3 regions of the Rhizobium sp. 768_B6_N1_8 genome follow, and region 1 is predicted to be linked to each of the others. Evidence: predicted binding sites of a transcription regulator. Region 1 holds the regulator's gene; each other region holds the start of a gene.
What was found. The regulator LexA, encoded in region 1, represses DNA repair genes until DNA is damaged. The targets are predictions, from matches to a motif close to TGTTCNNNNTGTGTTCNG.
Positions count from the first base shown of each region.

Region 2: a site for LexA is predicted at 4,777-4,794, ahead of AB8B33_RS21755 (helicase-related protein). Genes of this name have one in related genera too.
Region 3: a site for LexA is predicted at 4,872-4,889, ahead of AB8B33_RS14465 (ATP-dependent helicase). Genes of this name have one in related genera too.

Region 1 is NZ_JBPWPV010000001.1:1,504,024-1,513,975, reverse strand. It holds gene pdhA (pyruvate dehydrogenase (acetyl-transferring) E1 component subunit alpha) at 1-259, opposite strand, end outside; gene AB8B33_RS07765 (FtsB family cell division protein) at 406-726, opposite strand; gene eno (phosphopyruvate hydratase) at 872-2,146, opposite strand; gene AB8B33_RS07755 (methyl-accepting chemotaxis protein) at 2,622-4,433, shown strand; gene kdsA (3-deoxy-8-phosphooctulonate synthase) at 4,447-5,295, opposite strand; gene AB8B33_RS07745 (VOC family protein) at 5,292-6,179, opposite strand; gene lexA (transcriptional repressor LexA) at 6,375-7,100, shown strand; gene AB8B33_RS07735 (ComEC/Rec2 family competence protein) at 7,081-9,456, opposite strand; gene gltA (citrate synthase) at 9,798-9,952, shown strand, end outside.
Region 2 is NZ_JBPWPV010000001.1:4,273,915-4,283,866, forward strand. It holds gene AB8B33_RS21740 (CarD family transcriptional regulator) at 1-145, opposite strand, end outside; gene fdxA (ferredoxin FdxA) at 543-881, opposite strand; gene AB8B33_RS21750 (RNA-binding S4 domain-containing protein) at 1,077-1,481, opposite strand; gene AB8B33_RS21755 (helicase-related protein) at 1,484-4,615, opposite strand; gene AB8B33_RS21760 (DUF3309 family protein) at 5,475-5,630, shown strand; gene AB8B33_RS21765 (YMGG-like glycine zipper-containing protein) at 5,656-5,910, shown strand; gene AB8B33_RS21770 (hypothetical protein) at 6,104-6,250, shown strand; gene AB8B33_RS21775 (hypothetical protein) at 6,317-6,442, shown strand; gene AB8B33_RS21780 (beta-ketoacyl-ACP reductase) at 6,445-7,170, opposite strand; gene AB8B33_RS21785 (acetyl-CoA C-acetyltransferase) at 7,238-8,419, opposite strand; gene phaR (polyhydroxyalkanoate synthesis repressor PhaR) at 8,653-9,225, shown strand; gene AB8B33_RS21795 (hypothetical protein) at 9,220-9,627, opposite strand; gene rpmF (50S ribosomal protein L32) at 9,772-9,952, opposite strand, start outside.
Region 3 is NZ_JBPWPV010000001.1:2,800,097-2,810,048, reverse strand. It holds gene pncA (bifunctional nicotinamidase/pyrazinamidase) at 1-487, opposite strand, end outside; gene AB8B33_RS14480 (GNAT family N-acetyltransferase) at 695-1,204, opposite strand; gene AB8B33_RS14475 (hypothetical protein) at 1,201-1,542, opposite strand; gene AB8B33_RS14470 (hypothetical protein) at 1,663-2,175, opposite strand; gene AB8B33_RS14465 (ATP-dependent helicase) at 2,337-4,829, opposite strand; gene AB8B33_RS14460 (hypothetical protein) at 5,002-5,271, shown strand; gene AB8B33_RS14455 (YoaK family protein) at 5,281-5,958, opposite strand; gene AB8B33_RS14450 (glyoxalase) at 5,986-6,867, opposite strand; gene AB8B33_RS14445 (alpha/beta fold hydrolase) at 6,908-7,729, opposite strand; gene AB8B33_RS14440 (DoxX family protein) at 7,859-8,287, opposite strand; gene AB8B33_RS14435 (amidohydrolase) at 8,299-9,952, opposite strand, start outside.

The sequences.
Region 1 (9,952 bases):
CGCCTTCCTTCTGCGCCATCTGCATGCCGACGACGACAGCCTCCTGGCCGATGTAAAGGTGACAGAAACCACCGATGAAGCCCATGCCGTAAAGCTGGCCCGCCTTTTCCTCGAAACGGCGGATGAGCAGCATCTCGCGATAGGCCTTCAGCTCCTCGTCGCGATCGAAATCGGCGATAGGACCACCGTTCGATGCCTTGGCTGCGGATTTCGCACTGTTTTTGCGGCTGGAAACGGTCGCGGTTTTGCGCAACGCCATTCAACCCTCCCTATGGGTTTATCGGTTCTCAGGTGGCGCGTACCATAGGGAAGAAAAATGACCACAGCAATGCCATAATTGCATGGCTCATATTCGCAGGTAAATTATTGATAAATAACAGGAATTTTTGATTAACCCAAATTCGGTTAATTGCGGTAGTGATTGTAAATGACAATCTCATCCGCGCGCGACATGTTGAGCTGATATCGCGCCTTTTCGTCGAGCATATCCTTGTCCAGCGAGCCGTCACTCAGGAGCGCTACCTGCGCCTCCAGATGCTCACGCTTAACCTTCAGCACAGCCAATTCCTTCTCACGCGCGACACGCTGGCGCTCGAACGCCTCCGTCGCACGCAGACCATAGTCACCGTGAATGCAATGATAACCGAAATAGGAAAGGAAGGCGACCGTCATGGCCGGAATGACGAAGCGGCCAGTCTTTCTCTTCTTATGATGCTTTGTCCACATACACGCATGCTCTAACGCATTACCAATCGTTTCAATTTACCGCGCAGAGATTAACCGTTCGTTGACTCAAAGCCCACCACGGGCAGACTCAACAAAAAACCCGCGCCGGAGCGCGGGTTCCAAATGACTGATTTATCAGTTCGTATTAGCCGCGGATGATGGAGCGGCCGGCATACTGAGCCTGCGGGCCGAGACCTTCTTCGATGCGGATCAGCTGGTTGTATTTGGCAAGGCGATCCGAGCGCGACAGCGAGCCGGTCTTGATCTGGCCGCAGTTGGTGGCAACTGCGAGATCGGCGATCGTGGAATCTTCCGTTTCGCCCGAGCGGTGCGACATCACGGCAGTGTAGGCCGCCTTGTGCGCGGTGTTGACGGCATCGAGCGTTTCCGTCAGCGAGCCGATCTGGTTGACCTTGACGAGGATCGAGTTGGCGACGCCCATGCGGATACCGTCACGCAGGCGAGCCGAGTTGGTGACGAACAAGTCATCGCCGACGAGCTGGCACTTTTTGCCGACGAGATCGGTCAGTGTCTTCCAGCCTTCCCAATCGTCTTCTGCCATGCCGTCTTCGACGGAAATGATCGGGTACTTGCCGACGAGTTCGGCGAGGTATTCGGCCATTGCGCCCGGTTCGAGCGTGCGGCCTTCGCCTTCCATCACATACTTGCCGTCCTTGAAGAATTCCGTCGAGGCGCAATCGAGGCCGAGATAGATGTCCTCGCCCGGCTTGTAGCCGGCTTTCTCAACCGACTTCATGATGAAGTCGAGGGCTTCCGGAGCGCTCTTCAGGCCCGGGGCAAAACCGCCTTCGTCGCCGACATTGGTGTTGTGGCCCTGGGCGGCGAGTTCCTTGCGCAGCGTATGGAAGACTTCCGAGCCCATGCGGACAGCTTCACGGATAGAGTCTGCGCCAACCGGCAGGATCATGAATTCCTGGAAATCGATCGGGTTGTCGGCATGTGCGCCACCGTTGATGATGTTCATCATAGGAACCGGTAGCAGGCTGGCCGAAGCGCCACCAACATAACGGTAGAGCGGCAGGCCGGAAGCCTCCGCGGCGGCCTTGGCAACAGCGAGCGAAACGCCGAGGATGGCGTTGGCCCCAAGGCGCGACTTGTTCGGCGTACCGTCGAGCTCGATCATGATCTTGTCGATCTGGATCTGGTTTTCAGCGTCGATGCCGCCGATGGCGTCGAAGATCTCGGTGTTGGCGGCTTCGACGGCCTTTTCGACACCCTTGCCCAGGTAGCGCTTGCCGCCGTCACGTAGTTCGACGGCTTCATGCGCGCCGGTCGAGGCACCCGAGGGAACAGCCGCACGGCCCATGCTGCCGTCTTCGAGATAGACATCGACTTCGACGGTGGGGTTACCACGGCTATCAAGAATCTCGCGGGCGATGATATCGGTAATTGCAGTCATGGTTTTTTCCTGCTCGGTGGGTGGATAAATCGTTTGAAACCGTCTTAATCGAAGGTGCGCAAATTACAATGCCGCAATTTTGCACGTTCGGGCAGCGCATCAGACGTGGCCTATAGCACAATCATGTCAGGGTTTTGAAGGGAACGGCAGTCGCCGGCCAGCATATCCCATCCATCGAAAGACGATAAACTGTTTATCCGGGCGGAATGTTGGCAAGCCACCATCGTTGGCAGCAACCCACGGCTGAAAATTCCTGCAACAGCCCCAATTTTGGACGGCTTCTCGCCCTTTGATTTCAGCCTTCGGTAACCATCCCGGTTTAATTTTGAAAGCTTGGGAGAGGCCCTCAAAAGTCGGTCGTTTCGGCCACTCAGGCAAATACGGAACGGCTGGAATGAACAGCTGCGGCCCCCTCCAAAAACAACCAGTACGGGATTTTATCGACTCTCTTGGCGGCATTTCATATGAGGCACAGATGAAACTCAATATTGCACGCAGCCTTGCCATTTTCGGTGCCGTTGTCATCCTCGGACTGGTGACCTCCATCGGCTTGCAGAATTACGCGTTCAACATGCTTCGCGTGAACGGACTGATGTATAAGCAGATCATCTATGGCAAGGATCTCGTCGCCGATATTCTCCCGCCGCCGCTCTATGTCATCGAACCCTACATGCTCGCGCTCGAAGCCGTCGAGCAGCCGGCCTCGGCAACGGCCAATATCGAACGCATCCGAACGGTTCTGAAGCCGGCTTATGAAGACCGCCGCAAATATTGGTCAGAAACGCCGCTCAGCGCCGATCTCAAGCGCAAGCTTCTCGATGACGTTCTCGTCAGGGGCGACGCCTTCTGGCAAGTCATGGATGAGGAGGCGGTGCCTGCAATACTCAAGGGCGACAAGGCCGCCGTCGAACCGGCGCTCCTCAAGCTTGCGACGAATTTTCATGTTCACGAAAAGGCCGTGAACGAACTCGTGGCGATGGCGAACGCCTTCCAGGCGGATGCCGAAAAGCAGGCTGCCGAACAGACGGAACTGCTCTCCGCCGTTACGCTGTCCGCCGCCGCGCTTTCCTTCGTGCTCATCGTTGCCGGGCTCTACATGTTCCGCAGGCGCGCGATCGTGCCGCTATCGGCGATGCGCGACTACATGGCGGTCCTCGCGAGCGGCGACTATTCCCGCGAAGTTCCCTATGTCAGACGATCCGACGAAATCGGAGAAATGGCGCGCGCAGTCACGGTCTTTCGCGAATCGGCGGAAGAACGGAACGCCATCCGCGCGCACCAGGACGAGGAACGGCAGGCACAGATGCGCCGCGATGCAGAACTCGACGCATCGAAGAGCGTGGAGAATGCCACGCGCCAGCGCGTCATCGAAAGCCTGAGCGCCGGCCTGGAGCGTCTTTCACGCGGCGACCTGACCGTGCGTCTCGACGAGCAGTTCGCCAACACTTATGAGAAGCTTCGCGAGACCTTCAATACCAGCATCATCATTCTTTCCGATGCCATGAAGGACATCTATGCCGCCACGAATACGGTCGGCGACAGTTCGCGCGAAATCGCACTCAGCACCACTGATCTGGCACAGCGTACCGAGAGTCAGGCTGCCTCACTCGAACAGGCGGCTTCGGCGCTGGATCAGATCACGGTTACGGTGAAAAACTCCTCGGAGCGGGCCCAGGAAGCCAATGCGATGATGTTGGCCACGAAGGAGAGTGCCGCGCATTCCGCCGAGATCGTTCGCGAAGCGGTTACCGCCATGGAGAAGATCGAGGAATCAGCGGTCAGGATCGGCGATATTATCAACGCCATCGATGAGATCGCCTTTCAGACCAATCTTTTGGCGCTCAACGCGGGCGTCGAGGCAGCACGCGCCGGAGACGCAGGGAAAGGCTTTGCCGTCGTAGCTCAGGAAGTCCGCGAGCTTGCCGGCCGCTCCGCCAATCTCGCCAAGGAGATCAAGCTTCTCGTCGAGACGTCGTCGCGGCAGGTCTCCGCGGGCGTGGCACTTGTCAACCGCACCGGCGAGGCACTCGGCGATATCGACCGCCAGGTGCTGCAGGTGACGGCGCTGACCGAAGCGATCGTGCGCTCGTCTTCAGAACAGTCGGTCGCGCTCGTCGAGGTCAACGCTGCCGTCAACCGTATGGATCAGGTGACACAGCAGAATGCGGCGATGGCCGAGGAGACAAACGCCGCCTGCCAGGAGCTCGGCAACGAGGCGTCCCATCTCGGGCGCATGCTCTCCCGCTTCGCACTGGAGGAAAGGCGCCCGTCCCGCGCGGCAGCCTGATGCTGCCTGCCGTTCAGGCGGCCTTGGCGATCGCGTCGAAGGCGAGAAGCTTCTCGAGAAGCCGCGGCATGTCCTTGAGATAGACCATGTTCGGCCCGTCGCAGGGCGCGTTATCCGGATCCTGATGGGTTTCGATAAAGATGCCGGCAACGCCGACGGCAACGGCTGCACGCGCCAGCGTTTCCACGAACTGCCGCTCTCCGCCGGAGGTTTCCCCCTGCCCGCCAGGCTGCTGGACTGAATGCGTGGCGTCGAAAATAACGGGGGCGCCGGTTGCTGCCATGATCGGCAGGGAACGCATGTCGGAGACCAGCGTATTGTAACCAAAGGAAGCGCCGCGCTCGCACAGCAAGATGTTCGGATTGCCGCTCTGGTTCAGCTTGCCGAGCACGTTCTTCATATCCCAAGGCGCCAGGAACTGGCCCTTCTTGACGTTGATAACGCGGCCGGTCTTTGCCGCAGCCACCAGGAGATCCGTCTGACGAGACAGGAAGGCCGGTATCTGCAGGATGTCGACGACCTTGCCCACTTCGGCGCATTGTTCTTCAGTGTGGATGTCGGTCAGAACCGGAATGCCGAGTTCCTTCTTGAGATCGGCAAAAACCTCCAGGCCCTTTTCAAGGCCGACGCCGCGTTTGCTCGACAAGGAAGAGCGGTTCGCCTTGTCGAAAGACGTCTTATAGACGAGCCCGATACCGAGCTTGGCGCACAGTTCCTTCAACGTGCCGGCAACCATGAACGCATGGTCGCGGCTTTCCATTTCGCAAGCGCCGGCAATCAGCGACAGGCGCCCGGCATTGGAGAAAGTGACCTTGCCGGCGCCTTCGCCGACCGTCACCACGGAGTTGGTAGTAGAGCTCATGATGTTTCCTCGAAAGCGAAGAGCACGCCCTGGCCGGGCGCGGGCTTCACCAGAATACGGTTGCCCTTGCGTGTGTAGGTCACCCCGTTAGCAGCCAAATGCGCTTCTGTCACGGCCAGATCGCCAACCGCAAAGAGGATTGCCCGGCCGCCCAGGCCGCGATCGATATCCGGCGTCGCCAGATCGAAATAGGCCTCCAGCCCCTGCGGGGTCATCAGGCTGATCTTTGCGTTTCCGGTAAGCACCTCCAGCCCGAAACTCGTATCGCCAGCAGAAGCGGCTTTTGCCGCCGAGCGAACGAAGTCGCCGAAGGCTGTCGGCTCGGGGGCTGCGAGAGCGATCTCGGCAATGCCTGTCACGCCATTGGCGTGGGTCTCCAGCACGTTGCGGTCGGCAGGAAGCGGGTTGATGCGCTCGACAGCGAAGAGAAAGAAATCCGGTGCCCGGAGGTCGGCAGCGAAGGCGAGCCGGAAGCCGGCAATGCTCTCAGTGCCATCCGGCATTTTCACAGGGCGTTCGAACTGCAGCACAGAACCGGCACTGATGCTGCCCTCCACGAATCGAGCATGTTCGTGCTTTGCATCCGCGGTGGCGAAGGCGATGGCGGACAGTCCCTCGCTGCCGCAGCGGAAGCGGAAAGCCTGATCGCGAGCCGTGAAGACATTGCCCTCACGTGCCGTCACCTCGCTCTCCTCGACGCTCGCGACACCGAGCGGCTCGATATAGGTTTTGTCGGCAAAGAAAACACAGGCATTCTCCGTGCCGAAGGGATGGCGGGCATCGGGCGCGACGGTAAAGCCCAGCTTGCCCAGCCTTTCGCGGGCAAGGTCGATATCGGTAACCGGCAAAACGAGATGATCGATCGGAAGCGTGTCTTGGCTCATCGGTTCTTCTCCCAGCAGTGACAAGGAGATGTGCTTCAGCAGGTCTCGTGAAACAAGGCCAGACAGGCCTAAGGGCGATAAAAATCAAATTCTCGACAGATTGAACAGAAGTTTTACGAAAATTTAGCTACTTGCGGAACACATATGGAACATATAGTGTCCGTTCTGGATTTGTTTCAAGACTGGGGAGACGCCATGCTCACGCGCAAACAACAGGAACTCCTTCTTTTCATTCATGAAAGGATGAAGGAGTCAGGCGTTCCACCGTCTTTCGACGAGATGAAGGACGCACTGGATCTGGCCTCGAAATCCGGTATTCACCGGCTGATCACGGCGCTCGAAGAACGCGGCTTCATTCGCCGGCTTCCGAACCGGGCGCGCGCGCTCGAAGTCATCAAACTGCCGGAAGCCTACAGCCCGAGCCTGCAGCCTCGGCGCGGCTTTTCACCGAGCGTCATCGAGGGCAGCCTCGGCAAGCCCCAGCCCGTGGCGCCTCCTGCCTCGGCGAAGCCAGCACCCGCTGCCGATAACGGCAATGCGGTCTCCGTTCCCGTCATGGGCCGCATCGCCGCCGGTGTTCCGATCTCGGCAATCCAGAACAATACGCATGACATCACCGTTCCCGCCGATATGCTTGGCTCCGGTGAACATTATGCGCTGGAAGTTCGCGGCGACTCGATGATCGAAGCCGGCATCTTCGATGGCGACACGGTCATCATCCGCAATGGCAGCACAGCCAATCCGGGTGATATCGTCGTCGCGCTCGTCGATGACGAGGAAGCAACGCTCAAGCGTTTCCGCCGCAAGGGCGCATCGATTGCGCTCGAGGCAGCAAACCCTGCTTACGAGACCCGCATCTTTCCGCCGGATCGCGTCAAGGTCCAGGGCAAGCTCGTCGGCCTCATTCGCCGCTATCACTGACCGGTGACAGATTGGCGTCTGCGAATGTGTTACTGCGCCAATCATAGGCGCGGTGGCGCATCCAGGGTCGCCCCAATGTGTCGAATGCGGTTGCGACCTCAATTCCCTTATCGGTGAATCGAAGTTCGACAGAACCTGTCTTGCGCAGCGTCTCGCCGGTAAAGAGCAGCGCGCCGGAACGACAGCGGTCGAAGCGCAATCGGACAGGGGTCACCACAATATCAGCCGTATCGCAGGCTGGTCCGAGATAGGCAGCATTGTCGATGACGGTCAGTTTCTTTCCATTGACGAGCAAAGTGGTGCACCAGGCGCCCTTCAGGCAGGAGAAGCGTGACGGCGGGCTAATGGCGACTGCCTGTCTCATTGCCTCTCTGGCTTCATTCTGTTGGTCGGGTGACAGTTGCAGTCTTTGACCATCAGGCGCAGTGGGCGCCTTGGCAGCTTGAAGCATAACTGGCTTCTGATGCTCTTCGACGGCAAGGGCCCTCTGCCATTGTTCGAAGATGAAGGCGGGCGGCTTTTCACGGTTCGAAGCCATCGCCTCTCCATCGACTATAGCGACCAGGCTGCCATCTTCGGAGATAGCGATATCGGGCATCGCCTCCGATGGAAGAAGGACAACAGCGAGCGTCGAGACCGCGACAATTGCCGTTCCCATGTGCCGCAGCCGGGTTCTGAGCAGGGTCAGCAGCAGAAATCCGAAAACGGCGGTCGGGAAATACCAGCCGGGCAAGCGGCCTACATCTATGTTGCCGCCCCACCCCGCTACTGCCTTTGCGATGGTGATCACCAGATCAAGCCCGAAGCCTGCCACCGGCCATAGCCAGCCGTCCAGACCAAACGGCATCAGCAGCATTGCCAGCATCCCGGCCGGCATGACGATGAAGGTGATGACCGGCATGGCCGCGAGATTTGCCGGCAGGCCATAGGCAGTCAGCCGGTGGAAATGCTCGATCGAAAACAGCGCCGTCGAGAAACCACCGATCAGCGACGTCAGGAAAACGCCACCGAAGAAGCCACCAACCATGAAGAAGGGCTTCATGATCGGCAGCTTGGCAAAGGCATTCTCCCGCATCGGCCGCCCCTTCCAGAGGTCGTAGCCGGCGACCAGTGCAAGCGTTGCGGCAAAGGACATCTGGAAACTCGGCCCTAGCCCCTCCGATGGCGAGACCGCGAGGATCACGAGAGCGGATAGCGCCACGTTTCTGAGACTGATCGACGGCCGGTCGAAGAAGACCGCAACCAGCATAATCGCCATCATGATGAAGGCGCGTTCGGCGGAGACGGCAAAACCCGAGATCAGATAGTAGGCCGTCACCGCAGCAAGCGCACCGGCCGCCGCGATCTTCTTGGTTGGCCACGCCTGGGCAATGCCGGGAAAAAGACTGAGAATGACGCGCAGCCCGACAAAGAAGATGCCAGCGGAAAGCGCCATGTTGAGGCCGGAGATCGCGATGATATGCGCAAGGCCGGACTGCCGCAGCGCCTCCGTCGTTTCATCCGAGATCGCCCGTCTCTCGTCCGTGACGAGGGAGGCGGCAAAAGCCCCGGTGTCGCCGGGTAGTGTGGAGCGAATCCGATCGCCGATGCCGCTTCTCAGGCGGTAGAGCGACTCCAGAATTGCCTCACCGACCGAGTTCGATCGCTCCGGCTGTTCCGCAACCCTCTTGGGTACTCCATAGAAGAAGCCGTTGGCACCGATGCCGTCAAAATAGGCGCTGAAGGCAAAATCATTGAGGTGGGAGAGCGCCGGCCCCGCCGGAGGCGTGAGACGTGCCCTGCCCTCGATGACGTCGCCGAGTTCGAACGGCTGGGCGGCTCCGCGGACCAGCACGGAGATGCGTTCGGGCGGACGCTTGATCTCAGGAGCATCCGTACCGGTGACGTCAAGAATATAACGCCAGCGCCCTTGGCCATCGCCTTCTCGGCGTTCGATCCGGCCGGTCACCGTTGTCGTTACGGCTGAATCGAGGATCAGGGTCTTTGCCCGCCATGTTTCGATCTGCGCGGAGAGCATTCCACCGGCAAAAAGAAGTAGAGCAAGCAGCGTCGCCTGCAGTTTCGTCCGGGCATAACCGCAGAGCGCAACGGCAATAAGGAGAACAAGCAGGCAGAGACCGAGCGACACGGCCGGAAAGTCCGAGGCCGCCAGAAACCAGGTCGCGGCACCTGCACCAAGGAAGACCGGAGAGAAGAGGATGAGGCGACCGTGGCCTGCCTCTTCGGTGGCCATACGCATCGACGACCCGACGTATCGTTTCGCAACAGTCACCAATCGCCATCGAAATGGGATCGCAACCTGGGTCCGAGCCGATTGCGTCACAATGGCGCGCGGGGCAATGCCAGCAAAATCCATCTTTTCATCAATGGATTGCTCTTGTCGTTCTCTTGTCTCTATCCCCGCCATGATCGCCTGGACCCGCCCCCGGATACCGGCAGAATGCAACCTGAAATCAAAACGAGCAAACAATAATCGATTGAAATAAGAGGAAAATTCGCGGGAGCAAAAAATCCAGTCAAATCATGGTGTTCTGATATGCATTTAGCTCATCGCTGCACTGCCTAAAAGATGATGCCGCGATGCACAAAATGGCATCACGGTAACTTGGCATTAGCTTCGCGATCATATAGCTATCGCTTAGGACGCTTAACCCTTATGGCGCTTTTGCGGCGCCACCGCCACCCCGGAGGATCAGCATGACGGATCAAAGCGCTACAATCAAAATCGGTGACAAATCAGTCGATCTCGCCGTGCGAAAAGGCACGGTTGGACCCGACGTCATCGACATCGGTGCCCTCTACAAGAACACGGCTTCCTTCACCTACGATCCCGGGTTTACGTCGACTGCATC
Region 2 (9,952 bases), 2.8 Mb from region 1:
TGACGAAAAGTTCAAGCTTCATGCCGGCGACTTCTTGCTCTTCGATAGCCGTGATGGTACCGACGCCATGTGCGGGGTACACGATCGATTCACCAGTCTTGAAGCCGTGACGTGCGGTAGAAGGTTTTTTCTGCTGGGTGGTCATTCTAATCAAAAACTCCCTGTTACGCTACCGGCGGCGGCCGGAGCCGGGTCAGTCAGGCCCGGATGAGACGGTTAAATCCGTCGGGTGACTTCACTCTGGTTCCACCAGACAGAAGCAAAAGGTATCCTTGCGCGCGATCTTGGGATCCGACAGCTCAAGTTATTGATATGTCACGGAAACCGCGTACGGATTTGTTTTACTTTCGTGATGGTTTTGGGCATGCGTCATGCCACAAATGGAACAGTGTGGTGAACGTATCACAAAAATATGAGGAAATCAATAATTTGCTTAACGTGAGTCATGTGGGCAACACATAGCCCCCATGTGACTCACGCGTAATTTGAAACGTTTAACCTGCCGCTGAACCCGGTTTCATCGGCACCGCACGTCGAAATTTTCAGTCGCCGCTACCGGGCTTTTCCGAGAAGTATTTCTCGAATTTTCCGGTCTCGCCGTCCATCTCCTTGGCCTCGGCCATCGGCTCTTTCTTGACCGTGATATTCGGCCAGATGCTCGCATATTCAGCGTTAATCTTCAGCCACTTGTCGAGACCCGGTTCGGTATCGGGCTTAATCGCCTCGGCCGGACATTCCGGCTCGCAAACACCGCAGTCGATGCACTCATCGGGATGGATGACGAGGAAATTCTCGCCCTCGTAGAAACAGTCGACGGGGCAGACTTCAACACAGTCGGTATATTTGCAGCGAATGCAATTGTCGGTCACGACATAGGTCATGAAGAACTCCAGGATTTCCACGCGGGCGGGGCCGGGCAACCTGGAACGTCGCGCCTGTCCCCTAAGCCGGAGAGAAAGCGTGGACAGGCTTGGGAGGCAAGCACGCTACCCGGCAGGTTGTGTGTCACGTATCGGCTTTACAGCAGGATTTCAAGGACAAACGATCTCCGAAAAGCTGACGGCAGGAAGAGTTTTCTAATCCTCATCCGACATCAGCCTGTCGATTGCGCGCCGTTCCTTTTTCGTCGGTCTTCCGGAGCCGGTGGCCCGAATAGCTTGCTCATAGGGCGTGAGGCGTTTTGCCACATCCGGAGGCGGCGACAGATCCTCATAGAGCAGCTTCGCCTCCTCATAGGGTCCGCGCCGCTCGCCCGGCAGCCGGACAACGAGAATGACATCCCGCCGCTCCAGCCTCAGCTCAACGCGATCGCCCACCTTGACCATCTGGCTCGGCTGTGCACAGCGTGCGCCATTGATGCTGACGTGACCGGATTGGATATGGCTCTGCGCCAGCGAGCGCGATTTCACCATGCGTGCGAAGAACAGCCATTTGTCGATGCGCTGGCGCGAACCGCTCCCTGGCTGTGTCTCTCCACTCATGACTACTTCTTCATCTGCTCCTTGAGCGCTGCAAGCTTGGCAAACGGCGAATCCGGATCGATCGGCTTCTCCTTGCGCGGCGGCTTGGCCTCGAAGCGCAGCGGCTGCGAATTGCCGCGATTGTTGTTGCGGTCGTTGCGATCGCCACGATCCTTGCGGTCCTGACGGTCGCCGCGCTGCTCGTTGCGGTCATTACGCGCATGCTGAGGCCTGCCCCCATCACGATTGCCGCCGTCACGATTGCCGCCTTCCCGGTTACCGTCGCGATTGCCGCCATCCCGGTTGCGGTTGTTGTTGCGATTACCGTCCCGGCTCTCGCCACCTTCGCCACCGCCCTGACGGCGATTGTTGCGCTCACCGCGGTCCTGACCCTGGCCTTGGCCCTGTCCGCCGCGGCGGTCGCCATGGCCGCGCGCTTGGCGCTGGTTTTCGTTGCGGCCACCGAGGCGCCACAGGAGAACCGGCTTCGGCTCTGCAGCTTCGCCCGCCTCAGCCGAATCTTCGGCAACTGCAGGCGTTTCCTCAGCTACAGGTGCGGCTTCGACAGCGGGCGTTTCTTCCGAAGCGCCGTCTGCGTCATCGTGGTCGGCCTTTTCAGCCGTTTCCTCTGCTGCGGCCTCAGTCACCGCTGAAGCCGGAACGGATGCTGCATCCTGCGTTGCGAGGAATGCGGCTGCCTCTTCGGCCTTCACGGCATCGGCGCGGTAGCCGAGACCCTTGAGAATCTCTTCCATGTCTTCGAGCGTCGCGCCGAGAATGGATAGCATCGCCGTCGTCGTCGTGAAACGGCGACCGTCATAGGCGCCTTCGGGACGCGTGCCTTGACCCGGCTTCCACTGCAGGAGCGGACGGATGAGATCGGCAAGACGCTCCAGGATGTCGATGCGCACGGCGCGCTTGCCGAGGAAACGGAAGCCCGCGAGCTTGTAGAACATACGCTCGAAGCTCGGATCGGTGACCACAGAGGTACGGCCGGCGGCGAGCACCGGAATGAGATCACCGTAGCCCGGCTTGTCGAGACCGTCATTCTTCAGCGCCCAGAGCAGGGTGATGAGCTCCGCCGGCGCCGGCTTCAGAAGCGCCGGCACGAAGATATGATAAGCGCCGAAGCGAATGCCGTATCGGCGCATGGAAGCGCGCGCATCCTGATCCAGAGACTTCACTTCTTCCGTCACGTCGCGGCGGAAGAGCACGCCGAGATTCTCGACGAGCTGGAAGGCAAGCCCCTTGGCAAGGCCCTGCAGGTCTTCGGCGCGCGACAGGTCGTCGAGCGGCTTCAGCACCGTGCTGATATGATGATTGACGAAGCGCTCGATACGGGCGGCGACATGGTCGCGCGCATTGCCCGTGAGCTGCTCGTCGGCAAGCAGGATGACACGCGGACGCATCACATGATCGCTGCCCGAAAGGCGGCCGACAGGATCGCCGAGCCACCGGACGAGTCCATCCGATCCGATCGCCAGATCGGCATTGCCTGCGGCATGCAAGCGTGCGGCACGAGCTTCGAATTCGAGAGCAAGCGCCTTCTGCGACGCAGCCTGAACCGCCTTGGCATCCGGCCCGTCCGTTCCCCCAACAGGCGTGAAACGGAACCCGGTCAACTGCCCCACATGATGTCCTTCAACAAAGACATCGCCATTCACACTGATTTCAGCTTCCAGCATCGCATTCTCTCTCAGGCGCTTCATGAGCACAGATGTCCTGCGATCAACAAAGCGTTTCGTCAACCTTTCATGTAACGCATCGGACAATCGATCTTCGATTTCCCGCGTCTTTTCCTGCCAGTGTGTCGGATCGGCAAGCCAGCCGGGCCGATTCGATACATAGGTCCAGGTCCTTATCTGCGCGATTCGCGCCGAAAGCGTGTCAATTTCTCCATCCGTCCGATCCGAACGATGAACCTGTTCGGCTAGAAACTGCTCGTTCACCGTGCCATAGCGCACTAGATCGGAAAAGAGGGTAGAAATAAGATCGGCATGTTGCGCAGGCGTTATGCGCCGATAGTCCGGCAGAGCGCAAGCCTCCCAGAGCTTTTCGACCCGCGCCGGCGTGCTAGCGAGATCAATAATTTCCGGATAGCGCGACAAATGTTCGAGCGCTTGCTGGTCGACGGCCGGCAGCGCCCGGGTCAGACCCGGTACGCGGGGGCCGGTCTCAAGGCTTGCCCGCAGGGATTGTATCGAGGAAAAATCGAGATCCTTGGTACGCCACTGCAGAACCTTGATATTGTCGAACTCATGGCCCTCGATGCGCTGCACCAGTTCCTCGTCGAAGGGTGAAACCTGGCCGGTTACGCCAAAGGTTCCGTCACGCACATGACGGCCGGCGCGGCCAGCGATCTGGCCGAGTTCGCCGGGGTTGAGGTTGCGGAATTGATACCCGTCGAACTTCCGGTCCTGCGCGAAGGCCACATGGTCGACATCGAGATTGAGACCCATGCCGATCGCATCGGTCGCGACGAGATATTCGACGTCGCCCTCCTGATAGAGCGCGACCTGCGCATTGCGGGTGCGGGGGCTGAGCGCTCCGAGCACGACAGCCGCACCGCCGCGCTGGCGCCGGATCAGTTCCGCGATCGCATAAACTTCGTCCGCCGAGAAGGCGACGATTGCCGAACGCTGCGGCAGCCGGGTGATCTTCTTCTGCCCGGCATAGAGAAGGTGGGAAAGCCGCGGCCGCTCCGTGACCGTAATCCCCGGCAGAAGCTGCTGCAGGATCGGCCGCATTGTGGCAGCACCTAGCAGAAGCGTCTCCTCGCGCCCGCGCAGGTGCAGGATGCGGTCTGTAAAGATATGGCCGCGCTCGAGATCTCCAGCGAGCTGCACTTCATCGATGGCGACGAAGGCTGCCTTGGTTTCCCGTGGCATCGCTTCGACCGTACAGACCGAGAAACGCGCATTCGGCGGCGAGATCTTTTCTTCGCCGGTCACTAGCGCCACGTTGTGGGCGCCGACCTTTTCGACCACGCGCGTGTAGACTTCGCGCGCCAGCAGGCGGAGCGGCAGGCCGATGACACCCGTCCCATGCGCCACCATGCGTTCGATCGCATAATGGGTCTTGCCGGTATTGGTCGGCCCGAGCACCGCGGTCACGCCGCGCCCGCTCAGTATCATCGGCTGCGAAGTCAGGGTCATATTCCATGCAAGTGAGGCGGTGACGCCCCAGGGTCAAGTCGGAGCTGCGAATGAGGCACAGAACACATGGACAGCCGAAGCTTCAAACGCAAGGGCAGATTTGAAATAGACTTGGGATTGAGCACGGAAGTCACAGCCCGCTAAGTCCTTGATTTAAGATTCGGAACAGCTTGAGAACGAATCGGAGACGAATCGCTGACTCCGGCGGATTCAGCTTTTGTTCACGGCTAAGTATTGATTTTGAATCGCTTTTTTACACTAGATGCTGAATCCGCAGACTCGCCTGAGAACAAATGCTGGCAACCGCGATTAACGCTTTTTTCCGCATCGTAAAGGCGCAAAGGTCAAGCCCGAAATTAACGCTTCGACCAAAGCCGGAACGAATCGGAGACGAATCGCCGATCTCGAGGTTTTCCCCTTTCGTTCACGGCGAGATCTTGTGGGCACTTTCGCCACCGATCCCAACATACGGGTTCCGGGTTTGCCGCAGCCGTTCCGAGCGGTCGGATCGCATTAATATTTTGCATGCCGAATTTACGGAGCCTTAAGCAGGCTGGCGCCGACAGGCTGAGGAAAGTCATGGCTGATCAAAGCCGGAACGAATCGCCGACGAATCGGAGACATCTTCATTTTCCTGCTTTGTTCACCGCAACATATTGTATTCAAAGAGAATTTTAACCATACCCGGAAAATACTAGATAGCATTTCGCCGACTTGCTTTCGAAGGAACCGGCTAAATACGGCTTCTGTCGCAATGGTGATAACGCCGCCGTGATATTCTGAGAGTTTAGCCGGGAACAAAAATCGCGGATGCGGGTTTCTAGTCCAGTCGAAATGAGAATGAGGCAGGACAAAAACCATGCTTGGCACGATACTTCTTATTATCCTTATTCTGTTATTGGTCGGCGCCTTGCCGAATTGGGGTTATAGCCGCGGCTGGGGCTATGGACCTTCCGGTGGTTTGGGGTTAGTTCTCGTCATCATTATCATTCTTGTACTGATGGGCCGAATTTAAAGGCCGGTAACCTGGGGAGTTAGACATGAAAAAGATTGTTCTTAGCTGCGCTCTCATTGGCGCTCTCGCCTCCTGCACCCCGACGGAGCAGGGCACGGCGATTGGTGCGGGCACGGGCGCCATCATCGGCGGCGCCGTCAGCAACAGCTGGGGTGGCGCGGCAGTCGGCGCAGTCGCCGGCGGTCTGACAGGCGCACTGATCGGCCATTCGGTCGAACGTCAAGGCTACTGCATCTATCGCGACCGTTACGGCCGCCGTTACGAAGCGCGTTGCCGCTAATCAGCATCGGCCCATCGGAAATTTTGAACGGGCGCTTCGGCGCCCGTTTTTCTTGCGCGCTTTTGTCGTCAACGCCGCGTTGACGATCGGTCGCTGAAGTCAAATCTACCGCGCCACCGGGACCAAGCGCATATTCCTTTCAACATCACAAGAGCAGAGCCTGTGTCGCCCGTGAAAGAAAAGGAACGCTACCATGGCCCAGATTTTCCTGAATTCCGCCGTCGCCGTCCTGATCGCCTCGGCTTTCCTCACGACGGCAGTCGCCGCCCTCCGCAGCCAGGACCGCGCCGTCCAGAAAGTGCCCGTCAAAGCCAATAGACGGCGCCATCCCAACGCCTGACGCCATCAATGAACCGAACCGCGTAACGGCAACTATACGAGCGCCCGTCTGCAGGGAGATAAGACTATGAACAAGATCATCGCAATCGCCGCCCTCATCACCATTGCCCTCGCGGCCTATGGCGCATCTGCCGGCCCCTATGACAGTGCCGGCAGCTTCCCGAGCAACTACGCCCACAGCCAGAAGAAATAGGTTCAGACGAAGAACTGACCGCCATTGGCCGTCAACGTCGAACCGGTAATGAAACCGGCATCCTCGGAAACGAGGAAGGTCACGCAGCGCGCGATCTCCTCGGGTTCGCCGAGGCGCCCGACCGGGATTTGCGGAATGATCTTCTCATTCAGCACCTTTTCCGGCACCGCAAGCACCATCTCCGTCCCGATATAACCGGGGCAGATGGCATTGACGGTAATGTTCTTGACCGCACCTTCCTGGGCAAGCGCCTTGGTAAACCCGAGGTCGCCGGCTTTGGCGGCAGAATAGTTCACCTGCCCCATCTGGCCCTTCTGGCCGTTGATGGAGGAGATATTGACGATGCGGCCGAAGCTGCGGTCACGCATGCCGCTCCACACATGGTGCGTCATGTTGAAGAGACCGGTGAGGTTGGTATTGATCACCTCATGCCACTGCTGCGGCGTCATCTTGTGAAACATCGCATCGCGCGTGATGCCGGCATTGTTGACGAGGATCTCGACCGGGCCGAGTTCGGCCTGGACCCTCGCAATACCTTCGCCGCAGGCAAGATAGTCGGACACGTCCCACTTGAAGACGGGCACGCCGGTAACATTATGAAATGCCTTGGCCTTTTCATCATTGCCGGCATAGTTGGCAGCAACCTTATAGCCGGCATTCTTTAGAGCCATCGAAATTGCCGCGCCAATGCCGCGCGTACCACCAGTGACCAAAGCCACTCTGCTCATGTTCCGCTCCCCAGTTATTGTCAGCCCGCTCTCGGGCAGGCCTCAAGAAACATGCATTGTACGCTATTTACATTGCCTCGAAGCACATCGCGACACCCATGCCGCCGCCGATGCAAAGCGTGGCGAGACCCTTTTTGGCGCCGCGGCGCTTCATTTCGAAGAGGAGCGTATTGAGGACGCGCGCACCCGAAGCGCCGATCGGATGACCGATCGCGATCGCGCCGCCATTGACGTTGACGATATCAGGATCCCAGCCGAGATCCTTGTTCACGGCGCAGGCTTGGGCCGCGAAGGCTTCATTGGCCTCGACGAGGTCTAGATCGCCGACGGACCAGCCGGCCTTTTCCAGCGCCTTGCGGGAAGCAGGGATCGGGCCGGTCCCCATAACTTGCGGATCGACACCGGCTGTTGCCCAGGAAACGATGCGGGCAAGCGGCTGGATGCCGCGACGCGACGCTTCCGCTTCGCTCATCAGCACGGCTGCGGCAGCGCCGTCGTTAAGACCGGAGGCATTCGCCGCGGTCACCGTGCCATCCTTGTCGAAGGCGGGTCGCAGCTTGCCCATGGCCTCCAGCGTCGCGCCGTGGCGGATATATTCGTCGGCATCGACGGTTACGTCACCCTTGCGGCCCTGAATGATGAAGGGAACGATTTCGTCCCGGAAGCGGCCAGCCTTCTGTGCGGCTTCCGCCTTGTTCTGCGAGCCGACGGCGAAGTGGTCCTGGTCGTCGCGTGAAAGCTGCCATTGGCGTGCGATATTTTCAGCAGTAACGCCCATGTGATAGCCGTAAAAGGCGTCGGTTAGACCGTCCTTGATCATGGTGTCGATCATCTTCATGTCGCCCATCTTCACGCCGCCGCGCAAATGTGCCGCGTGTGGCGCCATCGACATGGATTCCTGACCGCCGGCGACGATGATCTTCGCATCACCGAGCGCGATCTGCTGCATGCCGAGGGCAACGGCACGCAGGCCGGAACCGCAGAGCTGGTTGACGCTCCAGGCCGTCGCCTCCTTGGGAACATCGGCCTTCATCGCCGCCTGGCGAGCGGGGTTCTGGCCCTCGCCCGCCTGCAGGACCTGGCCAAGGATGACCTCGTCCACGTCTTCAGGGGAAACACTTGCCCGCTCCAGCGCGCCTTTGATGGCGGCAGCGCCGAGCTCGTGAGCGGGAATTGTGCCGAAAGCACCGTTGAAGGAACCGACAGCGGTGCGCGCTGCGCTGGCGATGACGACGGATGAACTGCTCATGGGGTGGTTTCCTCGTTTCTCGTCACACATATAAGTGGAAACTGACAAAGCTGCAGGCGCAAGTCAAATGCCAAGACTATTCCACCATTTGCTGCAGCGCCCTCAAATGGATTTATCCGTACAGGGAAAGGGCTTGCCGCATCGCACAAAGAGATTGTCACCGCCCTTCTTTTGCGTCTACAGTCTCTGGTGGAGGAGTATCCATACAATCAGACGGGGTTCGGGAGACTGATATGGCGAAGACTGAGGGTCAGATCGTAATCAAGAAATATGCCAATCGCCGCCTCTATAATACAGGCACCAGCACCTATGTGACGCTGGAAGACCTGGCGGAGATGGTGAAGAAGGGGGAGGATTTTGTCGTTCAGGACGCCAAAAGCGGTGACGACATCACGCATTCGGTACTGACCCAGATTATTTTCGAGCAGGAATCGAAGACCGGCAACACGCTGCTTCCGATCTCCTTCCTGCGTCAGCTGATCACCTACTACGGCGACCAGATGCAGATGGTCGTTCCGAGCTTCCTGGAACATTCCATGCGCGCCTTCACGGAACAGCAGTCGCAGATCCGTGAGCAGGTGAACCGTGCCTTCGGCGAAACGCCGCTCAGCAAGAACCTGCAGCTTCCCATGCAAATGGTCGAGGAACAGGTCCGCCGGAATACCGAGATGTTCCAGCAGGCCATGCAGATGTTCTCACCCTTCATGACGCCGCCGCCCAAGGAAAGCCGCAAGGCGGAGGCGAAGGACATCGACGAGCTGAAGGAACAGCTTCGCGCGCTGCAGAACAAGCTCGACAACCTATAGGCCGATAGAAACGTCCCGGCCGGCGCTGCGGATCGACACCGCAAAGCCGCCGATCACGTCGATCAGCGCAATGGTCATCAGGATGAAGAAGACCTGGGTCGCCGCATCCTGGACGAGAAGAAACTCGACCAGGAAGGCGATGAAGACCAGCATCGACAGCATGTGGTTGATGAGGTTGCCGGAAGCGTTCCGGGTCGCCTTCAAGATCTCGAAGAAGAGTACGACGAGCGCCACGACGATGAAAAGATCGCCGAGCGCCATACTCCAGATCGCTCCCGAAAGCATCGACAGTACGATCACATCGTGCTGGAGCGAGGGAATGCCGCCGCCACCCATCAGGCCCAGCATCGCCAGATTGTAAAGAATAAATGGAATAACCATCAGCGGCATTACGGTAATCATGCAGAAATATCTCCCAGATCTCTAGGGAATACTGCCTGACATCACCGTCTCACTTCAAGGCACTGAAGATTATAATATCTTGAAAAGAAAAGGCCGGCATAGAGCCGGCCTTCAAAACTTTCATCGGACAAGCCGCATAAAGAATTATGCGCTTTCCTTCGGCGTCAGAACCTGGCGGCCACGGTACATACCGGTCTTTAGATCGATATGGTGCGGGCGGCGCAGTTCGCCGGAGTTCTTGTCTTCGACATAGGTCGGAGCCTTCAGCGCATCAGCCGAACGGCGCATGCCGCGCTTGGACGGGCTCGTTTTTCTCTTCGGTACA
Region 3 (9,952 bases), 1.3 Mb from region 1:
CCAGCGCATCGAGCGCAGAGAATTTTACGCAATAATCCGTCGCAAGCCCGCAGACGTCGAGTTCGGTGACGCCCTGATCCACCAGGAAATCGGCAAGGCCGGTCACGGCATACTGATCGTTGTCGCGGAAGGCGGAGTAGCTGTCGACGTTCTTGTTTTCGCCCTTCTGCTGGATGAGATCGATTTGGGCAGCGTGGAGCTCGGGGTGCAGCTCGGCGTCGCGCGTATATTGCACGCAGTGATCCGGCCACAACATCTGCGGCTTGCCGGAGAGTTCGCCCATTTCGAAGGGGTTCTTGTCGGGATGGGAGGAGGCGAAGCTTCCGTGGTCCGCCGGGTGCCAGTCCTGTGAGGCGACTATGAGATCGTATTTGCCGCTGTCGATGAGGCTGTTGGCGACGGGAACGACTTCATGGCCATCCAGAACCGGCAGGTTGCCTCCGGGACAGAAGCCATTCTGAATATCGACCAGCAGCAACGCCTTCATCAAGCTATCCCTTACGCATTCCGCGTCGCAAAATGCCGACCAGTGCCAGCACAATCAACTAGTGGATTTCCGGGGGGCAGGGCGCAAGTGCTATTTCTCGTATCGAGAGTGGCAAATGGCTGCATCAACGTATTTTTCTGTTGCCGTTCGCGTTATACGCGAAAGCGGCAAGTATTTCGCGTTTTATATTAGGACTTATGCATGCAGCTATGGAGCCGGATGCCTGAAGACCAGATCATCGGCATCACCCTCCTGGCGCGCCGCCTTTATATCCGGCACGGCGCCCAGCCGCTCGGCGAGCCGGATCGACCTCACATTGGGAGGAGCAATATAGCTCACCAGGGTCTTCAGGCCACGCACCGTAAAGGCCCAGTGGCGCAAGGCAACGGCTGCCTCATAGGCGTAACCCTTGCCCTCGGCTTGCGAATAGACCAGCCAGCCTAGTTCCTTCTCGGGAAAAAGCGGACCGTGATTGATGCCGACCTGGCCGAGGCATTGTCCCGTGGCGCGATCCTCCATCATCAGGGCGCCGTGGCCCATCAGCTCCCATAAGGCGACGTCATGGCAGAACATGCCCCAGGCAGCCTTAGTCGAATGCGGACCGCCCATATAGAGCGCGCGATCGGAGATCATCAGCGCATGATAATCCGGCCAGTCTTCCATCACGGGAGGTCGAAGGATCAGGCGCTCGGTTTGAAGTGTTGGTATAACCGTCATCGGATGTCTCTTGTGTCGCTGGATCTGGCGTCGTTGGATCTGGTTCGAAGATATGCGGCTATCGCATCGGCGGTTCGAACCGACGCCTTGTGAATTGCACCGTTAACAGGTCCCAGCCCCATGTTTATGACGGTGATTTCGTCCAGATAAGCCGCGACGGCCTCCTGTGAGGCGCTCTGAAGAATGATGCCAGCGGCGTGGAGGAGATAGGAATCATATTCATCGGCTGCAGCAGTACGCCAGGCCGGATCGTCCGTTTGCCTGATACCAACAGGATCCCAATGATCCCACCCGATCTGGCGCAAGACGTTCATTTCGATTGTTGAATGATCAGTCATGCCGGCAACCTCTCCGATAAATCAAGCCAGCACAAGCGGCTAGCGAAGGGAGGTTGTCTCTGCGATTGAGGAAAGCGCATTGCCTGTTCAGCGAGGCTCCCCCGGCGGAGCCTCATTGCATCAGGCCGTCTGGTCGCTGTCGCCGGTGGCGACGGGCGAGGTGCCATAGGTCGTCTGGTATGCGCGAAGTGCGGTCTGCATGTCGGTGAGGACCTTGGCCATCAGGCCGCTGTCATCATCGTCACCGCCGGCCGCGGCAATTTTCTGCGGATCGGCGGCAAGAATTTCCGACGTTGTGAGCTTGCCATCGCCATTCGTATCAAGGGCAGAGAGTGCGCCCTTGGAGCCGTCACCCTTGGCATCGGTGCCAGACTGGCTGTCACTGTCATCGGTCTTCTGAAGCGAGAGCATGAGCGCCAGAATATCGGCTGCGATCTTCTGGACGACATCGGAGCCGGAGGAATCGTCATCGCCGGCGGACGTGGTACTGGCGGTCGAGGCGCTGGCTGTTGAGGATTGGGAAGCGGCGGCGAGCTCGTCTGCCGAGACGACGCCGTCACCGTTCTTGTCGAGTGGGTTGAGGGGGGCTTGATACTGGGTCAGCGTGCTGCCCAGGGCTGAAACACTGGTCACTTGAACCTCCTTTGAAGGTCTTGTGAAGCCTGCCTTTCATGGGCGGGCAATGACCGGGCTAGGCTGATTTGCGAGTCAGGTCAAAGCGGCGTTTTGTCATCTGGAGAAGCGCGTGCGGCTGGGCCTGTGATTCCTGGCGAAGCGCCAAGGCAGTGGAGCGGTCAGACCCGCTCCACAAACCCGTCGAGCACACGCTTCTGGCCGGCGCGGTCGAAGTCGATCGTCAGCTTGTTGCCTTCGATGCCTGATATGGAGCCGTTGCCGAACTTGATGTGGAAGACGCGGTCGCCGAGTGCGAAGCGCGAGGGTTCCGTAGAGGTGGATTTCGCCACCAGTTCGCCTTCGATGGTGCGGCCGCGCGGGCCGCTTTCACCGTAGCCGATGCGCTCCACGGCATGGCCGGAGCGGCTGCCCCAGTTGTCGCGGGTGGCGTCGGTCTTGTTTTGCTGGGCGCGTTTCCAGCCGGGCGTGGAATAGGAATTGGAGAAGGGATCGGCCTTGTCGAAGCGCGACTGGCCATAACCGCCGCCGCGGCCGTAGCCACCGTAATTCTGCTCCATCTCGGCGACTTCCACATGGGTCTCCGGCAGTTCGTCGAGGAAGCGCGAGGGAATGGTCGATTGCCAGAGACCGTGGATGCGGCGGTTGGAGACGAACCAGATGTGGCAGCGGTGTTTGGCGCGGGTGATGCCGACATAGGCAAGGCGACGTTCTTCTTCGAGGCCGGCGCGGCCGGATTCATCGAGGGAGCGCTGATGCGGGAAGAGGCCTTCCTCCCAGCCGGGCAGGAAGACGGTGTCGAACTCCAGGCCCTTGGCCGAATGCAGCGTCATGATGGAGACGGCATCGAGATTTTCGTTCGTCTCGGCATCCATGACAAGCGAGACGTGCTCCAGGAACCCCCGCAAGGATTCGAAGCTATCCATGGAGCGGATGAGTTCCTTGAGGTTTTCGAGGCGACCCGGCGCTTCCGCGCTCTTGTCGTTCTTCCACATATCGGTATAGCCGGACTCTTCGAGGATCTGCTCGGCAAGCTCGGTATGTGGTGTGTTTTCAAGCAGTTCCTGCCAGCGGCGGAAAGATTGAATCACATCGAAGAGGGCCTTGCGGGCCTTGGGCTTAAGTTCGTCCGTCTCGATCATATCGGCGGCGGCCGCGAGCATCGGGATGTCGCGGGCGCGGGCATAATCGTGGAGTGCGCGCACCGTCGTATCACCGAGGCCGCGCTTCGGCGTGTTGATGATGCGCTCGAAGGCGAGATCGTCGGCCGGCTGGGCGACGAGACGGAAATAGGCCATGGCATCGCGGATTTCGAGGCGCTCGTAGAAGCGCGGGCCGCCGATGACGCGGTAGTTCAGGCCGAGTGTCACGAACCGATCTTCGAATTCGCGCATCTGGAAGGAGGCGCGCACGAGGATCGCCATGTCGTTCAGCAGATGCTTCTTTCCGTCGGCATCGCCGCGCTGCAGGCGCTCGATCTCCTCGCCGATGGCACGCGCCTCTTCCTCCGAATCCCAGGAAGCGTGGACCTGCACCTTGACGTCGTCAGGATCGGAGCGATCGGTGAAAAGCGTCTTGCCGAGGCGGCCTTCATTGTGGGTGATGAGATGGGCGGCAGCACCGAGGATATGGGCCGTCGAGCGGTAATTGCGCTCAAGCTTGATGACCTTGGCGCCTGGAAAATCCTTTTCGAAGCGCAGGATATTGTCTACTTCCGCACCACGCCAGCCATAGATCGACTGGTCGTCGTCGCCGACGCAGCAGACATTCTGCGGCTCGCCCTTGGGGCGCTGGGCGAGAAGCCGCAGCCACATATATTGGGCGGTGTTGGTGTCCTGATACTCGTCTACGAGGATGAAGCGGAACTTCTGGTGATATTCCTTGAGCAGGTCCGGCTGTTTGCGGAATATCGCGATCGGATGCATCAGGAGATCGCCGAAGTCGCAGGCGTTCAGCGTCGAGAGGCGGTTCTGATAGGCGAAGTAGAGATCGCGGCCGCGGCCATTGGCGAAGGCGCGAGCGTCTCCCTCCGGAATATCGGCGGGGCCGAGACCTTTGTTCTTCCAGGTATCGATCATGCCGGCGAATTGCTTGGCCGGCCAGCGCTTGTCATCAAGGCCTTCGGCCTGGATGATCTGCTTGATGAGGCGGATCACATCGTCGGTATCGAGGATGGTGAAATCGGAACGCAGGCCGACGAGTTCGGCGTGGCGGCGCAGGAGCTTGACGCCGATCGAGTGGAAAGTGCCGAGCCAGGGCATGCCTTCGACGGCGCCGCCGACGAGAAGCGCGATACGCTCCTTCATCTCGCGGGCGGCCTTGTTGGTGAAGGTCACGGCGAGGATCTGCGAGGGGAAGGCGCGGCCGGTCTGAAGGATATGGGCAATGCGGGTGGTGAGTACGCGCGTCTTGCCCGTGCCTGCGCCCGCGAGCACGAGGACGGGGCCTTCGAGTGTCTCGACGGCTTCGCGCTGTTCCGGGTTGAGACCGCTGAGATAATCGGGGCGACCGCCATCGCGGGCCGCCATGGCGCGGGCAGCAATGCCGCCGCCGGCAGCGGGCGCCCTTGCGGGAGCAGCGGGCTGTTGCGGCTTGCGCGGCGCATCGCCCGGTTCTTCGTCGAAGAAGGGCATATCGTCGAAACTATTGCTCATGGCGCGTAATGTAGTGATTCGGGAAGGAAAGACCAGAAAAGATGTTCTGCTTTCATTCCCAGCGGCTGCGCTATCCTCAGCCGGTTTATTTGCCTGGTCGGGAAGCCTGCCCAGGAGTTGTGGTCCTCCTGGAGCTCAACTATGGTCTCGCGCCAACCATTGGGAGAGCCATATGCACGTCATCGCCATTCTTGCCAATCTGATCCTGCTGATCATCGTTGCTGCGCTGATCGCGGGGAATGGTTTGCCGGACAGTGGCGAGGGCCTCGGATTCTTTGTCGCTGCCATTGTGGCTCCCGTGTTGAGCACGATTGCCTTGCTGCGCCGCAATGGGTCGATTTCCGAACTCGTTTCGCTTGAGATCCGGGCGCGCAAGGCCACGCTGAGGCAACGTATTGCCGAGGCAGAGGCAAAGGCGGCCGGCAACGGCATCGGCCGCTAAGGGCTGCTCTCAAGCGGCCTGCGGGCCGGCAAAAGCCAAGCAGACCGAAACCAGCGCAAAGAGCGGCGGCAGGGCCAAGCACCAGACGCCAATGGTCGCAAAGAGCAAGGCGGCAAGGCCGCAGCCGAGGGCGAAGGCGAAAACGGCGACCGTCAAGCGCGACAGGCGCCCTTTCACGGTCTTTGTCTGATCGCCGAGGCTGCCATGGGCGAGGTCGCCGAGATCGATCATGATCTGCGTCGTCGTGCCGGTCATCAGCGTGCTCGGCGGTGAGGCGCCGAGATGGATGCGGTGAGCGGCGTTCTGGATCGCCATGGCGATGACGAGCAGCATGCCGGTCGCGACCAGCGGCAGGCCATCCGGATTGGTAAAGGGCGCAAGCCAGATGGCGCAGGCGCCGCCGGCAATCAGGAAGAGAAGCTTGATCACGAGCAGGATGCGCAAGCCCTTCTCATCGCCTGGCGGCACATTGTGGGTGAGGTAGCGCAGCAGAAGGATCGTCAGGCAGAACACCGGCAGCGCCAGCAACTTGGCGATGATGCCAGACGTGCCGTGAGTGAGCGCTGCGCCAAGCGTCACGAAGTTGCCGGTGACATGGGCGGGGAAGAGGCCGCCAAGCGCCAGGAAGCCGGCTGTATCAACATAGCCGCCGGTCAGGCTCAGGAGCACGGGCAGGGCTGGGCGCATTGTTTTTTCCTCTATGAATTCGTTTGCCTAGTGTGCCGCGACGGCGTGGATTTCGGCAATATAGCCGCCCGGGAATTCCACCATGGCGGCGCGGCGATCGCCGGACTGGTAGGGTTCGACGAGAATTTCAGCGCCGCTCTCCTTGGCTTTTTGAAGCGTCGCGTCAAGATCGGCGGTCTCGTAGCCAGTCATTTCGCGACCATAGGGGAAAGGCAGCTGGCCATCGGTGACGAGCACGGTCATGCGGCCGAAGACGGATTCGATGCGCAGGCGGTGAAAGGCCTTGTCCGGCAGGCCAATCTCGGTGCCGGGCGCCTTCTCATCGTCGGAGACGACCTTGCCATGCGAGAAGGCGAGAAAGGCATGGGTGAAGGCGGCCACGCGGTCGACGGACACGTAGACGCGGTTTTCCGGGATGGTCGTGAAGGCCGGATAGTTTGGCGTGGTCGTGTGCCAATAGAGCTGCATGTTGACACCGCCCGGCCACTGGATGACGGCATCGCGGCCGATCGGATCCGGGAAGGCGGAGACAATGACGTCGGCGCCGGCAGCCTTTGCCGCGGCTATGGCCTTGTCGAGATCGGTGACGAGATAGCCTGATCGTTCGGCGCCGAAGGGGTAGGGGATCGGCGTCTCGAAGCCGAAGAGCGAGATAGTACCGACGGGCGTCTGCAGAAGCTGCGACGTCGTGCTGCTCGGCGTCGGCGTAACGGTTGCCGTTACCTGCTTGGTGCTGGTGCCGCCGAAAGTGGCGAGGAAGCTTTTGGCGAAGGCGTCCACGTCGCCAGGAGCGACATAGACATGGGTCGTATCATATTGCGCGCCGACGCCGAATTGCGGCGAGGCGGCATAGGCCGGGGCACCGGCTAGGCCGAGAAGGGCAACAAGGGCTAACGATAGACGAAGCATTGCGTGATCTCCTTCGGCCTGGCCGGCCGCTACTCCCGGTTTACGCCTTGATGAAGGCGAGAACGTCGGCGTTGAACTTGTCGGCTTCGGTCTGGGCGAGGCCATGCGGGGCGCCCGGATAGACCTTCAGCGTGCCGTTCTTCAGAAGCTTGATGCCCTTTTCGGCGGCAGCCTGGATCGGCACGATCTGGTCGGCATCGCCATGGATGAGGAGCGCCGGAACGTCGATCTTCTTCAGGTCGTCGCTGTAATCGACCTCGGAGAATTCGCGGATGCAATCGTAGTGGCCTTTGATGCCTCCGGCCATGCCCATCAGCCAGAAGGTTTCGCGCAGGCCTTCATTGACCGTGGCGCCATCGCGGTTGAAGCCGTAGAAGGGCATGGTGAGGTCGCGGTAGAACTGCGAGCGGTCGCCGGCCGTGCCCTTGCGGATGCCGTCGAAGACTTCGATCGGCAAGCCTTCGGGATTGGCAGGCGTCTTCAGCATCAGCGGCGGAACGGCGCCGACGAGCACGACCTTGGCGACGCGGCTGGTGCCATGGCGGCCGATATAATGGGCGACTTCGCCGCCGCCGGTGGAATGGCCGATCATGATGAGGTTCTTCAGATCGAGCTTCTCGATGAGCTCGGCGAGGTCATCGGCATACTGGTCCATATTGTTGCCGTTCCACGGCTGCGAGGACTTGCCGTGGCCGCGGCGGTCGTGGGCGATGACGCGGTAGCCCTGCTGGGCGAAATAGAGCATCTGCACTTCCCATGCGTCGCCCGAGAGCGGCCAACCGTGGGAGAAGAGGATCGGCTGGCCGTTGCCCCAATCCTGATAGTAAATCGTCGTTCCGTCTTTGGTTGTGATCGTCGGCATTGAACTTGTCCTATGCTGAGGTTGGCAGGATCTACGCCCTGGGGGCGGATGGTTTGCACCGCGGTGCTGACAGGGTCAGGAAGCATTTTTGCAATGGTCAGCGGAAGTGATGCTTAGGTGCAGGTTGCCCTATGCTTTTTCCCTGAGATCGAGCCAGGCGACGAGCAGAAAACCGCCGACGAGGCCCAGATGTTCGAAGAAGGAATTGGCGGCCATGAAGCGTTCCATTCCATCAGGCAATTCCCAGAAACGCAGGGCGAGGAAGGTGGCCATCAGTGTGAAGCCACCGAGGGCGAGTGCGCCCAGCCAACGGAAAAAGCCGGTAAGAATCATGAGTGAGGCGACAAGCTCCAGGATGATGACGAATACCGCAAAGAGCGGGGCAGGCGAGAGACCGAAATGCGTCATCTCACCGATCGCGGCCGGAAAGTCCGTGAGCTTGTTGAGGCCGCCCTGCAGATAGGCGGCGCAGAGGCCGAGGTAGGCGATGAAGCGCATGAAGGCGGCGCCGAAAAGAGGGCGGGCGAGGGACGCAAATTGGATTTCAAGGGCATGCATGGCATCGATCCTCAGACGGCCCAGCAGGCGCAGCCGAGCGCACCCCAGAAGCTCTTGAGATCGGAGACCGGTGCCTTCGAACCCCAGGCATTGGCGTGGGCATGGCCGTGGACATTGCAATCATTGGCGCAGCCGCAGGCGGAAATCAGGTGGCGGCGCAACGAGTTCTTGCCGGCGCCCTCAGGCTCACCCCAGGCGGCATATCCACCGAAGGCGCGTACCGGCGACCAGTCCGGCATGGCGGGCGGAACCGGGTTATCATCGAGCTCGGCGAAGTGGCCCGCGCCATAGACGATCTTGCCGCCGACCATGGTCAGCTCCGACGTAAGGAAGGATATTTCCTCTTCGGCGCAGGCAAAGAAATCCTTGTCCGGCACGATGAGATCGGCGAACTGGCCTTTCTCGATGCGGCCCTTCTTGCCTTCCTCGTTGGAGAACCAGGTGACGTTTTCGGTCCACATGCGCAGCGCCGTTTCGCGGTCCAGGCAGTTCCGGCGCGGATAGATCGCCATGCCGCCGACGGTGCGGCCCGTGATCATCCAGGAGAGCGACACCCAGGGATTATAGGAGGCAACGCGGGTGGCATCGGTGCCGGCGGAAACCTTGACGCCTTTTTCCAGCATGCGGGCGACGGGTGGGGTGGCCTCGGCAGCCCCCACGCCGTAGCGCTCGACGAAATATTCGCCCTGATAGGCCATGCGGTGCTGCACGGCGATGCCGCCGCCGAGTGCGGCGATACGGTCGATCGACTGTTCGGAAATCGTCTCTGCATGGTCGAAGAACCAGTTAAGGCCTTCGAGCGGGATATCCTGATTGACTTTCTCGAAGACGTCGAGCGCGCGGCTGATCGTCTCGTCATAGGTGGCGTGCAGGCGCCAGGGCCAGCGGTTTTCGGCGAGTACGCGCACGACCTCTTCCAGCTCGCCTTCCATTTCCGGCGGCATATCGGGGCGCGGCTGGCGGAAATCCTCGAAATCGGCAGCGGAAAAGACCAGCATTTCGCCGGCGCCGTTGTGGCGGAAGTAATCTGTGCCCTGCTTGTATTTCACCGAAGCCGTCCAGTTCAGGAAGTCTTCCTTCTCCTGCTTGGGCTTCTGGGTGAAGAGATTATAGGCGAGGCGGACGGTCATCTGGCCGTCATCGGCAAGCTTCTGGATGACGGCATAGTCATCTGGATAGTTCTGGAAGCCGCCGCCGGCATCGATGACGCCTGTTACGCCGAGGCGGTTCAGCTCGCGCATGAAGTGGCGGGTGGAATTGACCTGATAGTCGAAGGGCAGTTTCGGACCCTTGGCGAGCGTCGAATAGAGAATACCGGCATTCGGTTTGGCAAGCAGCAGGCCGGTCGGGTTGCCTTGGGCATCGCGGGTGATCTCGCCACCGGGCGGGTTTGGCGTGTCCTTGGTATAGCCGACGGCGCGAAGGGCTGCGCCATTCAGCAGGGCACGATCATAGAGATGCAGGATGAAGACCGGGGTGTCGGGCGCAACCGCGTTGATCTCGTCGATGGTCGGCAGGCGCTTCTCGGTGAACTGATGCTCGGTGAAACCGCCGACGATTCGCACCCATTGCGGTGCAGGTGTGATCGCCACCTGGCGCTTCAGCATGTTCATCGCGTCTGCGAGCGAGCGCACGCCATCCCAGCGCAGCTCCATGTTGAAGTTC